4 regions of the Halomonas sp. TG39a genome follow, and region 3 is predicted to be linked to each of the others. Evidence: predicted binding sites of a transcription regulator. Region 3 holds the regulator's gene; each other region holds the start of a gene.

Region 1 (3,516 bases), 1.2 Mb from region 3:
ACGGGGCCCAGGAGCTCCAGCGGCACGATTAGTGGCCTGAACCAAGCTGTAACGAAACAGGCCCACTTTTTCAGTGCGCTCTTCGCTCAACTGGCAGCCTACGGGCTCGTAATAGTCATTGGATTTGCGCGACAGCGGCGGCAGGCGAGGCACAATCACCGCAGCGATCAATCCGGACACCACCACCGTAAAGTAGAACTGCACAAACAGGTGGTTGATATCCACGAAGCTGGTAACGAGCAGCGCAAACGCAATCGACACCACGGAAAAATTGGTGGCAATCACCGAGGCTTCCCGGCGGTTATAGAATCCCTGCTCGTACTGCTGCGTGGTGATCAGCACGCCGACGGTGCCCGAGCCCATCCAGGAGGCAGTGGCATCGATGGCGCTGCGCCCCGGCAGGTTAAAAATCACCCGAAACGGCTTACGTACCATGCTGCCGATGAACTCCATAAAGCCAAACTCGACCAGAAACGGCAGCAGCAGCGCGGCAAAGAAAAAGAAGGTGAGCAGTACCGGCGCCAGGTCATTGAGCATCACGCCACCGGTAAAGGAAGCAGTCACGAACTCAGGCCCGAACTGAAAATAGGTCATCACAGCAAAAAGCGCGCCTAATACGCGCATCGCAAGCCACACCGGGCCAACATGAAACATTTCGTGCAGCATGCCCTTTTTGGCCCAGGAAGGGTTAGCTAGCTTGGTGTAAATCGTCGCTACCACCGACAGGCAGAGCACAACGACAGCAATGGCCGGCAGCGCCGAGCCCAGCAAAGCCTGCAGACTATCGGCCATGAGCCCCATGCCGATATTGATGGTATCGCCCACTTGAAAAGGGACGAGAAACAGCAGCACCCCAATTAGCGATGGAATGATAAATTTCAGTAAGTGCGCGCGGGGTATCGGTGCCGACGAGGTCGGCTGTTCCGATTTAACGTTGCTATACGACATAGGGGTCACCCATTGGAAGTGATTATTGGAGGTGGCTGGCGGCGTAGCTAGGTCAGTACTTTTTTATTTAGTCGCTATTTCTTTGTTAGCCATTTGGTCGGCGTCACTCGCTGTGTTTAACGCCCGGCAGTACGCAGAGCATTTCATACAGCAGCGTGGCGCCCATCAGCGCGGTGTTGCCGCTGGGATCATAAGGTGGTGACACTTCCACTAGATCGCCGCCGACAATATTCAGCCCAGCGGCACCGCGAACCAGCTCCAATCCTTGGGTAGAGGTCAGCCCGCCCATTTCCACCGTGCCGGTGCCGGGGGCAACAGAAGGATCCAGGCCGTCGATGTCGAAACTGATGTACACCGGAATATCGCCCATCTGCTCACGCACCTCGGCCATCAAGGGCGCTAGCGAGCGATACCAGCACTCTTCGGCGGGAACGACGCGAAAGCCCTGGTCGCGACACCAGTCAAAATCTTCAGCGGCATAGCCGGTACCGCGCAGTCCGATTTGCACTACCTTTCCATGGGCCAATAAGTCCTCCTCCTGGGCGCGACGAAACGGCGTGCCGTGGGCAATTGGCTCGCCGAACATGTGCTCATTGACATCGGCGTGGGCATCAATATGAATCAGCCCCACCGGGCCGTGTTTTTTGGCCATGGCGCGAAGAATTGGCAACGTCAGGGTGTGCTCCCCACCCAGGGTCAGCGGAATGCAATCGTGCTTGAGCACGTCGTCATAGAAGGCGGTGATGATGTCGACGCTTTTTGGCAGATGAAAGGTGTTGATAGGCACGTCGCCGATATCGGCCACCTGCAGACTTTCAAAGGGCGCTGCGCGGGTCGCCATGTTGTAGGGGCGCAGCATGCGCGACTCGTCGCGAATCTGGCGCGGCCCAAGCCGCGTACCGGGGCGGTTTGAAGTACCGATATCCATGGGAATACCGATAAATGCCGCATCCAGACCCTCGGCTGTCTCTTGGGTGGGCAGGCGCATCATGGTGGCAGGGCCTGCAAAGCGCGGCATGGTGTTGCCGCCCAGGGGCTGATTAAACTCCGACATACACATCTCCTATATTTTTTGGCGGTGAGCATGGTGTAGGTATTGGCCTAGCTCTTTTCACTACTCTTCTAAAGACATTGCACAGACCATGCCAAGTCGTAGATGCCTATAAAGTGGTGGGATTAGCGACCGAACGATGCAAAAATGAATCAGCCAGGTGCTTTTTTAATTCATTCTTGAATCAAAGATTCATAAATGAATCACTCAGAGGAGTCGGCTGCGATGAGTGAAATAGATAAACGCGTGCTGCGAACCATTGTGGAGACCGCAAACGACCACTTCTTTATCGTCAGTGGCGATGGGCAAATAGTCGATATTAGCCCAGGAGCCGAAGCGGTTTACGGGGTATCCAGAGAGGAGCTGCTCTCTAGCAGTGTGCAGCAACTGCAAGCGGCCGGGGTGCTCAAGCCCTCCATCACCATGGAAGTAATGCGCACCCGTCGGCCTGCGCAGATTATGCAGGTCACCGGCACGGGCCGCCGGGTGATCGCCGAAGCCTACCCTGTATTCGTCGACGGCAAGCTGGAGCGCATTATCAGCCGCTCGCGGGACTTAACCGACTTGCAGCTATTGCAGGACGAGTATGCGCTGCTACAAAAACGCTTTAGCGAACACTTAAAGCGCAGTCAGGCAGCGCCAGACGCGGAAGAGCAGGCGTTGGATGACGCCCTGGACAATTTGCAGGTGCGCAGCAGCGTGATGCGTGAAATTGCGCTACTGCTTAAGCGGGTCGCCCCTTCGGATGCCAACGTGCTGATGCTGGGTGAATCAGGTGTGGGTAAAACCGCCTTTGCCAAGCAGCTACACCGCTGGAGCCAGCGCTGTGACGGCCCCTTTATTGACGTTAACTGTGCGGCGATTCCAGAGAATCTGTTTGAGTCCGAGATGTTTGGCTACCAGCCCGGCGCTTTCAGCGGTGCCGCTCGCCAGGGCAAAGCCGGGCTGTTAGAGCAGGCCGAGGGCGGCACGCTGTTTTTGGATGAAATAGGCGAGCTGCCGCTGCTAATGCAAACCAAACTGCTCAAGGTGATCCAGGACGGTAGTTTGACCCGACTGGGTGACACCCGATCACGCAAGGTCAATTTTCGCTTGGTCGTGGCGACCAATCAGGATTTGGGCAAGCAAGTAGAGGCCGGACTTTTCCGTCTGGATCTTTACTACCGCCTCAATGTGATCCCGGTCACCCTGCCGCCGCTGCGTGACCGCCGGGAGGATATCCCCGACCTGGTTGAAGCGTGTTTAAACCGGCTCAACCAGCGCTATGGCCGGCAAAAAATTCTTGATACCCGCGTTTGGTCGACGCTGATGGGCAGCGAATGGCCGGGTAACGTCCGCGAGCTGGAGAACTGGCTAGAGAGAGCCTGGCTTTCCAGCCCCACCGATCAAATCGAGGAGCCCACCACACTCCCTCACGCCGAACAGCATCCGGCCAACTTGCCGAGCGCCTCGCCAGCAAGGTCGGCAGTAGCACTCGAGCCCCAGGAAACCCTCAAGCAATACCTAGCGCGGCTGGA
Region 2 (3,516 bases), 1.9 Mb from region 3:
CCGATTTTACCGGTGTTAGCTACCTGGGTGATGGCATCAATCACCTGCTCGGCCATATCGTCGTCCACAGCAACTTCCAGCTTCACTTTAGGCAGGAAGTCCACCACATACTCAGCACCGCGATACAGCTCGGTATGCCCTTTCTGGCGCCCAAAGCCCTTCACTTCCGTCACCGTAATACCCTGTACACCGATATCAGAGAGCGACTCGCGCACATCGTCGAGCTTAAACGGCTTGATAATAGCTGTGATCAATTTCATTACCATATCCTCTAACTGGGTGGCCATGATGGGGTCGGGTTGCATGGCTGCGCGTGTCGCAACCGATGACCGCTAACTACCAGCATACACCGCTATTGGCAGAGAATAAAAAAGCCTCCCACTAAGGGGAGGCCGTAAGGAGCACGCCAGCTCACTTGATCAGCATTAAGTTATTTCTTCATACCGCTGTTTATTTCTTAATGCCGAATTCGGGATAGGCTTCAAGACCGCACTCGGCGATATCCACGCCTTCGTACTCTTCTTCTTCGCTAACCCGGATGCCCATGATGGCTTTCAAGATCAGCCATACCACCAGGCTTGCCAGGAAAACCCAAGCGAAGATACCTACGATACCGATGATCTGAGCACCAAATGATGCACCGTCGTTGGTCAATGGCACCGCCAGCACACCCCAGATACCCACAACACCGTGTACTGAGATCGCACCGACCGGGTCATCCAGTTTCACTTTATCCAGCGTCACGATGGCAGCCACTACGATGATGCCGCCAACCGCGCCAATAATAGTGGCACCCAGTGCGGTCGGAGAGAGCGGATCAGCCGTAATCGCTACAAGACCAGCAAGTGCACCGTTCAACGCCATGGTCAGGTCGGCTTTACGGAACCACAGTTTGGCCAGAATCAGTGCGGCAATCACACCACCTGCCGCCGCAGCGTTGGTATTCACAAACACTTGCGCCACATTGTTAGCAGAATCAACCGCCGCCAGCTTGAGCTCAGAACCGCCGTTGAAACCGAACCACCCCATCCACAGGATGAAAGTACCCAGCGTTGCCAACGGCATGTTGGCGCCTGGAATAGCGTGGATTGAGCCATCTTTACCGTATTTACCTTTACGTGGGCCCAGCACAATCACACCTGCTAGCGCTGCAGCCGCACCGGCAAGGTGCACAATGCCTGAACCCGCGTAGTCAGAGTAGCCCACTTCAGACAACCAACCGCCGCCCCAGGTCCAGTAGCCAGACACCGGGTAGATAACCGCGGTCATGACCACAGCAAAGGCCAGAAACGCCCAAAGTTTCATACGCTCGGCAACCGCGCCCGACACAATCGACATAGCGGTCGCAACGAAAACTACCTGGAAGAAGAAGTCGGAACGCATGGAGTAGTAAGGTGCGTCGTCGCCACCTGCGGTCACCGCATCCACGCTGTTTTCAGCGCCAATCAGGAAACCCAGGTTGGGTAGGAAGCCGCCCGCGCTGCTGGAGTACATGATGTAGTAGCCCACCAATAGATACATGGTGCAGGCAATCGCAAACAGCGCGATGTTTTTAGTGAGGATTTCAGCGGTGTTCTTGGAGCGTACTAAGCCCGCTTCTAGCATGGAGAAGCCAGCGGCCATCCACATGACGAGCACACCACATATTAGAAAGTAGAACGTATCGAGCGCGTAGCTCAGATCAGTCAACTCATTCATTGTAAGTTCCCCGTTGAACTATAGAAATGATCCGAAAAAACAGCTTTAAACGGCGTCTGCACCGCGTTCGCCTGTCCGAATCCGAATAACGTCTTCAAGCGGTGTCACAAACACCTTGCCGTCACCGATCTTGCCGCTATTAGCCGCACTGCAAATAGCATCTAGCACGCTCTCTAGGCGAGCATCGTCCACGGCCACTTCCACTTTTACCTTGGGTAGAAAGTCGACGACGTATTCCGCGCCACGATACAACTCGGTATGCCCTTTCTGACGGCCAAAACCTTTAACTTCAGTGACCGTAATGCCCTGAACGCCGTTGTCGGCTAATGCCTCACGGACGTCGTCGAGCTTAAATGGCTTGATGATAGCGGTGATGAGTTTCATCCCGGATCTCCCCTGCTGGATAAGTCCTGCTAGATTGGTAGCGGCACAGCCGCCAGAATAAGCACCTGAACCGATAATGCGCATACTGTGCCAGCTGACTTTTTTTTCTTATAAGTCAGCTTATTAGCCAACAATTGAAGCGCACTACAGCGCTAAATCTGGGCAAACTCATTCTCTCAGCACGGCTATTGCACCAAAAAAGAGCGTAAGCAAAAGTCGCCTGCTCTATTTCGATGCAAACCACGCGCTTAACAGGAAATGCACGCGGCGCATGCGAATTCGCCAACTGTTGCGTATCCTTACCGGTAAGCAATTTTTATAGATGTTCATTTAGCGAGTTATTAAGGAGAGAGCAGCGATGGCGCCTCAAGACCGCATTAGCCGACTGGCCCAGCAGATTGGCGACCGTTTACAAAACGCCTCCCAGGCACCGGAAGATATTCAAAAGGGCGTGCAGCAAGTCGTGCGCGGCGCATTTGATCGCCTGGAGCTTGTCTCACGGGAAGATTTCGACATTTTAATGGACGTACTGCAGCGCACTCGGTCTCGGGTAGAGGCATTAGAGCGCCAGGTCGCCAACCTTGAAGCCGCCGTTGAAGCGTCAACGACCTCCACTGCCACACCGGTAGAAGCAGAAGTGCCGCCGGTGTCTACTCCCGAACCAGATACAGGTACAGAGCAAAAAGAATAAGCCTGCTTAACGTTTTGGCTTCATAAGCAGCAATAGGGCAATGGCCTATTGCTGCAATTATCAGCAAACATTGACCTCCGCATAAACACGAATCACTATCGTTGACTTTGTGTTTCCTGGTGATACTCTCCGCCTCCTAACTCCTCACTGTTCGCGGATTGTTCACCATGTACGCGCTGCCCTTTTCAACATCGCCTTTTCCCAAGTCACCGTCTTCAACTGCTGCGCTTATTGGCACCGGCCTGTTACTGGGTTTCTCCAACAGCATTTTCGCCCAAAACGCCTCCTCTGGGGCGGGCGCAGGCGACACCATGGTGGTCGTGGGGTCTCGTACGCCCACCCAGATCAGCCAAATCCCCGGTGCGGTATGGGTAATTGACAAAGAGATGCTGCAACAACAGACCCGCAATGGTGCAGACCTCAAGACGGCATTGGGGCGTCTGGTTCCGGGGCTAGATCTGGCACCGCAAGGGCGCACCAATTATGGGCAAAATATGCGCGGTCGTGGTGTGCAGGTGCTTATCGACGGTGTGTCGCTGAACAGTTCCCGCGGGCTTTCACGCCAATTCGACGCCATCGACCCCTTTAACATTGAGCGGGTGGAAGTCCTCTCCGGCGCCAGCAGTCTTTATGGCGGCGGCGCTACCGGGGGGTTGATCAATATCATTACCCGCAAGGGCGAAGAAGGCCTTAACTGGCGCACCGAAGCCGGCATCACCACCGGCTTCAACAACAGCGATGAT
Region 3 (3,516 bases):
GCCAACGCTCTAGCCAAGCCAGAATGTCGTCGCTCATGGCGTCAACAATGGGATAGCCGCTCAAAAAAGCCACAATCTCAGCGTCGCGGCCGGTGAACTGGCGTAGCGTTGGGTCCCAGTAAGGGTTCGGCAGACAGCGCACGTCGAAGACCAAATCAGCGTCTAACGGCACGCCGCGTTTATAACCAAACGACTCAAGGGTCAGCGTTAGCTTATCGCGGCGCTGGTGCGCTACCTGGTCGGTAATGCGACGGCGCAAATCGTGTACCGATAAGCGAGATGTATCGATCAATAGATCGGCTAGATCGCGAATATCCTCCAGCGTCTCCTCTTCTTTATTGATCGCCTCTTCCAGGGTCATCTCGCTATCCCGAGTCAGCGGATGGCGTCGCCGGGTAGCGGAGTAACGCTCAAGCAGGATACGGGCATCGGTGGTCAAGTAAATAACTTGAAAATCGATTTTACGCTGGCGCAACTCTTCTAACAAAGACGGTAGGCGCTCCAGCGCTCCCGGCAAATTACGGGCATCGATACTGACCGCCAAGTGAGCGCGGTCACCCTGGTCGCGTAATTCGTCCACCAACGAGCCCAGCAGCATAGCGGGGAGGTTATCAATCGCATAATAGCCAAGGTCCTCCAGCGCCTGTAGAGCGATAGATTTGCCTGACCCGGAGCGGCCGCTAATGATCACCAGTTGCATAGAGTCTCTCTTTGCTTTGGTCAAGCTGCGTTGAGGGTGGTGAGCGAAACATTACCTGCCGTAACGAACCTTAAAACAGGTTTGAAGACCGTTAGGCCGCGGATTGCTCACGAATTTTGGCGGTAATCAGCTCAAGTAGCTCGCGCTGACTGGCTGCTTTACGCAGCTGCTGGCGTGTATCCGCATCATTCATGATGGTCGCTACTTGGCCGAGCAGAGAGAGGTGTGTGTCATCTGCTTCTTCAGGTACCAGCAGGACAAACACCAGATCTACCGGGTCTCCGTCGATAGCGTCAAAATCAATCGCTTCTGAGAGTTTTAAAAAACCAGCGATAGGGGCGGTGCAGTGGGGGCTGCGCGCATGGGGAATAGCCACGCCGTTACCGATACCGGTACTGCCTAAGCGCTCGCGGCCGATTAGACGGCTAAACACTTCTTGGCTGTCCAGGCTGGGGATATTTTGCGCGATAAAGGTGCTGTAAAACTCCAGCACCCTTTTTTTGCTGCCCCCGGGTACGTCAAAAAGAACGCGCTCCGGGGGGAGTATGGTTTCCAACGTCATTGAATTAACGCACACCTGCGCCTTGGGCGCGAGCTTGTGCTTTTTCCTTGTGTTTAACGAGTTGACGGTCGATTTTATCCGCTAGGGCGTCGATAGCGGCGTACATATCACTGTCGAGGGCTTCCGCATGTAAGTCAGCACCTGCGGCGTGCAGCGTACAAGCGGCCTGCTGGCGCTCTTTCTCCACTGATAAGGTGACTTGCACCGTGGTTATATTGTCGTAATGGCGCTCTACACGCTCAAGCTTTTCGTTGACATAGTCACGCAAGGCGTCAGTCAGTTCTACGTGATGACCAGTGATATTTACTTGCATTGACGTGCTCCTTATCCATCGGACTGTACTTCGATTGTAACCCTTTTTGCCGCGTTGCAAAGCCCTTGTCGAGAGATTCGCTGCAACGTCGACAGAACCTAGCGTAAACGACGTCGCTCACTGGAGGAAGGAATGCCCATGGCCTCGCGATATTTAGCCACCGTACGCCGCGCTACTTGAATCCCTCCTTCGCCTAATAGCGTGACTAGGCGGCTGTCTGAGAGCGGCTTGCCGGGTGGCTCCTCTTGAATCAATTTCTTGAGTCGCGCGCGGATGGCGGTGCTGGAGTGACTGTCGCCATCTTGACCGCTCACCTGACTTGAGAAAAAGTACTTGAGCTCGAACACGCCCCGGGGGGTATGGATATATTTTTGCGTCGTGACCCGTGAAATCGTCGATTCGTGCATCTCCACAGCTTCGGCAATATCGGCCAGTATCAGCGGTTTCATGGCTTCTTCGCCGTGCTCTAAAAAGCCAATCTGGCGGGTGATGATTTCGCGCCCCACGCGTAGCAGCGTATCGTTACGGCTCGAGAGGCTCTTAATCAGCCAGCGCGCTTCCTGTAGGTGCTCTTTGAGAAACTGGTTGTCATCGCTTTTGTCCGCACGCTTAATCAAACTGGCGTAGTCGGGCTGAATGCGCAGCCGTGGCAGGGCCTCTGGGTTGAGTTCTAAATGCCAGCCTTCGTGGTCGTGGCGGACGACCAGGTCGGGGGTTACATAGCTGTCATCGGTGTCGCCGTAGGCGCTGCCTGGGCGGGGGTCGAGGCTGCGAATAAGTAGGATAACATCGGCCAGCTGTTGGTCATCGAGCCCCAGGCGGCGCTTTAGCAGGCGCATGTCATCCTTACCAAGCGCTTCGAGGAACTGCCGCACTAGGCGGCGGGCGGGAACCAGTAGCGGCGTATCATCGGGCAGGGCGGCGAGCTGCAGCATCAGGCATTCACGCAGGTCGCGGGCAAAGATACCGGTTGGCTCAAACTGCTGGAGTTTGAGCAGAATGGTTTCTACCTCGCGTTGGCTAAGCCCGTCAATGCCCTGGGCACGCAGGCCCTCACGAATATCGTTAAGCGGCTGGGTTAAGTAGCCGTTGGCGTCGAGCGCGTCGATTAAGCTCTCTGCGACAAGCTGTTCGCGGGCGCTAAAGTCGGTCATGGCAAGCTGCCATAGTAGGTGCCCATGCAGGCTCTGCCCGGCTGCCTGACGCTCAAAATCAGGGCCTTCGCTGCTGCCGCCCTGGCTACCCATATCTTGATAGGTATCTGACCAGTCGCTATCTACTGAGAGTTCAGTGGGGATGCCCTCTGACCACTCTTCTTCCTTAGGCTCGCTGACAGCCTGCTCACCAAATTCATCTTCCTGCTCCAGCATGGGATTGGCATCTAGGGCCTGCTGAATTTCTTGACGAAGGTCCAGCGTCGAGAGTTGCAACAGCGCAATCGCCTGTTGCAACTGGGGCGTCATGGTCAGCTGTGTGCCGATACGCAGTTGGAGAGAAGCTTTCATGACCATCTGAGAACCACTCGTTAATCAGAATGCTCCACCCTAGTGCGAGTGAGTGTCTGGTGCAAGTGCAATAAGCATGCCATTGGTAGTAAAGTTGTTGCAGAGCGCTATTTACAGAACCAAAAAATAGGTTTATGGGCAGGCGGTGATTGTAGGCATAGCTGATCAGTTTAAAGGCGAAAATCAGCACCCAGATATACGTCTCTGACCTTCTGATTATCGAGAATGGCACTGGGTGAACCGCTGGCAATGATTTGCCCATCACCAACGATATAGGCGATATCGCAAATATCGAGGGTTTCACGCACGTTGTGATCGGTGATCAGTACGCCAATATGACGTTGCTTCAGCGCACGAATGATGGTTTTGATCTCGCCTACCGAAATAGGGTCGACGCCAGCAAAGGGCTCATCCAGTAAAATAAAGGCAGGGTCAG
Region 4 (3,516 bases), 1.9 Mb from region 3:
TTTGTGAGGTGTTAGCCGAGAGGTGTGAGGTGTAAAGAGAGAGGTGTGAGGGGTGCGTAACCCACTACTACTCACCCCTAACTATTCACTCCTCACCCCTCACTCCTCACCCCTCACTCCTCACACTTAACCCCTCACACAATAGGCGTATGCACAGTGACCAGCTTGGTGCCGTCGGGGAAAGTGGCTTCCACCTGCACTTCGTCGACCATTTCGGCGACGCCGTCCATCACATCCTCACGGCTCAGGATCTCGCGGCCATAGCTCATTAATTCCGCCACGCTGCGGCCATCCCGGGCGCCTTCCATAATCTCGAAGCTGATCAGCGCCACCGCTTCCGGGTAGTTGAGCTTTAAACCACGCGCCTTGCGGCGCTCCGCCAGTTGGGCGGCGGAGAACAGCAGTAGCTTGTCTTTGTCTCTCGGGGTTAATTCCATGGAACGTGTCTCCAGCAGTGCATCACAGTGATGCCTATTAGGTTAGCCAAATTCTTGGTGTATGCGCGGCGCGGTCGATCCAACGAGGGCGCAGCAGGTGCCAGGCCTGTTCACACAGCGCCCAGGCTTCGTTACGCGAGTTACCCAGATAGCGCAGCAACACTACGCCATGGCGAACGGTGACCGCCCAGCGCGGGTTATCCGGCAGCGCTTCACGCAGGGCCTCAATAGCCGCAGGTGCGTCGCTAATGCCCACCGCCCACAGCGTGGCTTGCACCGTGGCGCCGCCTTGGCCCCAGCGACCCGCGAAACGTGGGTGAAGCGGATCCAGCGGCTGGCGCTCTAGCCACAGCGGCTTGCCGTCCAGGGTTAAGCGAAAGTGCTGCTCAATACGCCCAGAGATGTAAGGTAACTCGCTGGCTGGGCGGCCCAATGCCATCACTTCCCAACCCAGGCAGCGGGAGCTGCCGTGAAGGTCAATCTGGGTGCGCTGCTCGCCTTTGGAGCCATCAAAGGCGATGGTCTCCTGAGGCAGCCATTCCAGGACCGCGCCATCTTCAACGCTCAACCGGGTATGCTGGGTCCAGGCAACGCCCTGGCTGTCGGCTTTATAGAGTTTATTAGCGGCGGGGGTGGTGAGCAGCACATGGGCACCACTCTCGACATGGGCGCTAATGGAGAGCGCATCGCCACTGACTAGGCCGCCCGGCGGGTGAAGCACATAGACATGGCAGGCCTCACCGCGGCCTTCCGGATAAAACGGGCGCTGCACCCGTAGTGGCCCCGAGTGGCGCGCCTGCACCATGCGGGTGGCGCCGTCGCGGTTGGCAAAGCGTAGCGCCAACGAAGCCGCCCAGTGGCGGCCTGCATCGAAGCGGTGGCCAGAGGCAACTTGCGGTTTTGCGAGATCGCACAGAATCATGGGTCGCTATCGCTTCCTTTTCACTAAGCCGTTAACTTACTAGAAGCAATTAATGCGCCAAAATGGTGAAAAACCCTACAGGGCGATCAATGGTAGGGATTAACGCAAGTAGCTTGCAGCGCCACACGCCCATTCGCACCAAAATAGAACCACGCCAGACCCTGAATGCACCAAATAAATGCAGTCACTCCTGATTTAAACTCAACCCAACTTATGCTCACTCTCCACACCCTCATGCACCACAACTCGATTCCGCCCGCCGCGCTTTGCTTGATAAAGCGCTTGGTCAGCCCGCTGTAAAGAGTGATTATAGTCGGGGTGGCCATCGTGGAGCGTAACGCCCACGCTAATCGTCACATTAAGCAACGTATCGGCGCCCGCGAGCATCGGCTCTTTAGCCACCGCCTGACGCAAACGCTCAGCAAATAAGCGGCTGCCGTCATGATCGGTATCCACTAGCACGATTAAAAACTCTTCCCCCCCCATGCGGAACACGTAATCACCCCCGCGAGTGGAGCGGTCAAGGATGCTTGCCACCTGCTGCAGCACGGTGTCGCCGGCGTCGTGGCCATGGGTATCGTTGATCGATTTAAAGTGGTCGATGTCTACCATCAACAGCGCAAAGCAGTGCTCCGAGTGGCGGGCAATATCGATTTCACGGCTAAGCACCACCGATAGAAACTTACGGTTAAGCAACCGGGTTAGGCTATCGCGACCAGCATCTAAACCAGAGGCGCGCTCCAACACATCGTCAAGCAGCATCAACACCGTGCGGGCGGCGTCTCGAATCTCGCCCAGCGCCTTAAGCCGTTGGCTAGCCTCTTCATGTAGCAGGACCTCCAGCCACTCACGATCCACCTGCTGAATATGCCGTGAAATAGTGGCAATCTCTGGCGCACCCTCAAACGCATGGCACGCTTTATGGAAGTACCACAAACCAAAGTCGGAATTGGCTAACTTCGGCAGCGTGGCGATATCCTGCTGGGCGGCGACGGCAAACATCAGTGCGTTTTCCCAGTTCAGCAGCGCCGAACGCTGGCGCTCACGCTCATCACCAATGCTTTGAGTAAGGGAAAATAGCTTGTACGCCTCTTCGGTGCGCGCATTACGGTCACTGGCCACTGAGTAAGCGTGGCTCATGATTTCCATGGCCATATCAATATGCTCGGAGACATACACCGAGGCATCCCCCGGGGAGAGCGGGCTTTTGAACGAAGCACTAAGCTGCCGATACAACGCCTGCTTAAGCTGTCGCGCCCCGCTAAGCACCAGATTGACCGGAATATCGATGCGAGCATGCACCTGCCCTACTTTCTCCTGCTGCTCAACCAAGGCTTCAAAATCGACATGCTCAACGGCAAACATGGCCTTCAGCCAACGCCGCATTGAGGGGTTTAAACGCTGCTCCACTTGTTCGTTGGAGAGAAACAGCGAGGCATGCGGGTCTTCCAGCATTACGCTGTAAAAGTGGTCGGCAAAGTAGCCACAATGCTGCGTTACCAGTGTTTCCACCGCCTGGCGCAGTGGCCTAGGCGTGCGCTCTAATAACGTCTGCCACTCGGCGGCGAGCTGATGTTTATCTTTATAGCGCATACCCCACCTGCTTCTTATTGCTAAAACAATCAATGTTACAGGCAAAAAATCGCCTTCAACCGAACACAGAACAGGGTTTTAGCGAATAAACCCACAAGCGGCTCGCATGGCGGCGCGGCAGCGGTGCCTCGCCATACTATAGGGCCAATCGGTAAGCGAGTGACGCTCCAAAACATAACCAAGGCCTGTTGATGCCTTACAGCTTACTTCCGCCATAACTCAGGTTCCCCTTTCAGCCCACCTCAGCGTCTTTTATCCACTTGACATTTCATCAATAGCGCCACAAACTTAGCCAAGGCTATACTTCTTTCCCTAGGACAACCAGTTTACACAAAGCAACTTCAACCCATCTACCTCATGACGAGTCTGGAGCTAAATAATGGCAACAAAATATGCCGTGATTCTATTGGGAACGCTGCCTTTTAGTGCGTTGGCAACTGCCGATGAAACGCCCTTAAACGTGGTGGCAACGATTGGGATGATTGCCGATGTAGCGCAGGAGGTAGGCGGCGAATGCGTTAATGTGGAAGCCATGATGGGCCCCGGCGTAGACCCCCATCTGTA

The links. Region 3 encodes sigma-54, which starts transcription at its own class of promoters, with help from an activator protein. Its sites were predicted from a motif close to TGGCACNNNNNTTGCTNT; they were not measured.
Region 1: a site for sigma-54 is predicted at 2,079-2,096, ahead of speB (agmatinase). Genes of this name have one in related genera too.
Region 2: a site for sigma-54 is predicted at 2,158-2,175, ahead of U738_RS14960 (P-II family nitrogen regulator). Genes of this name have one in related genera too.
Region 4: a site for sigma-54 is predicted at 1,402-1,419, ahead of U738_RS14670 (urease accessory protein UreD). Genes of this name have one in related genera too.

What each region holds. Positions count from the first base shown of each region.
Region 1 covers NZ_JQLV01000001.1:2,669,968-2,673,483, forward strand. Annotated here, with positions in the region: gene U738_RS11930 (YjiH family protein) at 1-948, opposite strand, end outside; gene speB (agmatinase) at 1,052-2,002, opposite strand; gene U738_RS11940 (sigma-54 interaction domain-containing protein) at 2,225-3,516, shown strand, end outside.
Region 2 covers NZ_JQLV01000001.1:3,343,144-3,346,659, forward strand. Annotated here, with positions in the region: gene glnK (P-II family nitrogen regulator) at 1-260, opposite strand, end outside; gene U738_RS14955 (ammonium transporter) at 451-1,698, opposite strand; gene U738_RS14960 (P-II family nitrogen regulator) at 1,744-2,082, opposite strand; gene U738_RS14965 (accessory factor UbiK family protein) at 2,441-2,773, shown strand; gene U738_RS14970 (TonB-dependent receptor) at 2,941-3,516, shown strand, end outside.
Region 3 covers NZ_JQLV01000001.1:1,426,480-1,429,995, forward strand. Annotated here, with positions in the region: gene rapZ (RNase adapter RapZ) at 1-700, opposite strand, end outside; gene U738_RS06185 (PTS sugar transporter subunit IIA) at 792-1,262, opposite strand; gene hpf (ribosome hibernation-promoting factor, HPF/YfiA family) at 1,267-1,575, opposite strand; gene U738_RS06195 (RNA polymerase factor sigma-54) at 1,674-3,086, opposite strand; gene lptB (LPS export ABC transporter ATP-binding protein) at 3,251-3,516, opposite strand, start outside.
Region 4 covers NZ_JQLV01000001.1:3,283,076-3,286,591, forward strand. Annotated here, with positions in the region: gene ureA (urease subunit gamma) at 135-437, opposite strand; gene U738_RS14670 (urease accessory protein UreD) at 475-1,359, opposite strand; gene U738_RS14675 (diguanylate cyclase) at 1,561-2,952, opposite strand; gene U738_RS14680 (metal ABC transporter solute-binding protein, Zn/Mn family) at 3,332-3,516, shown strand, end outside.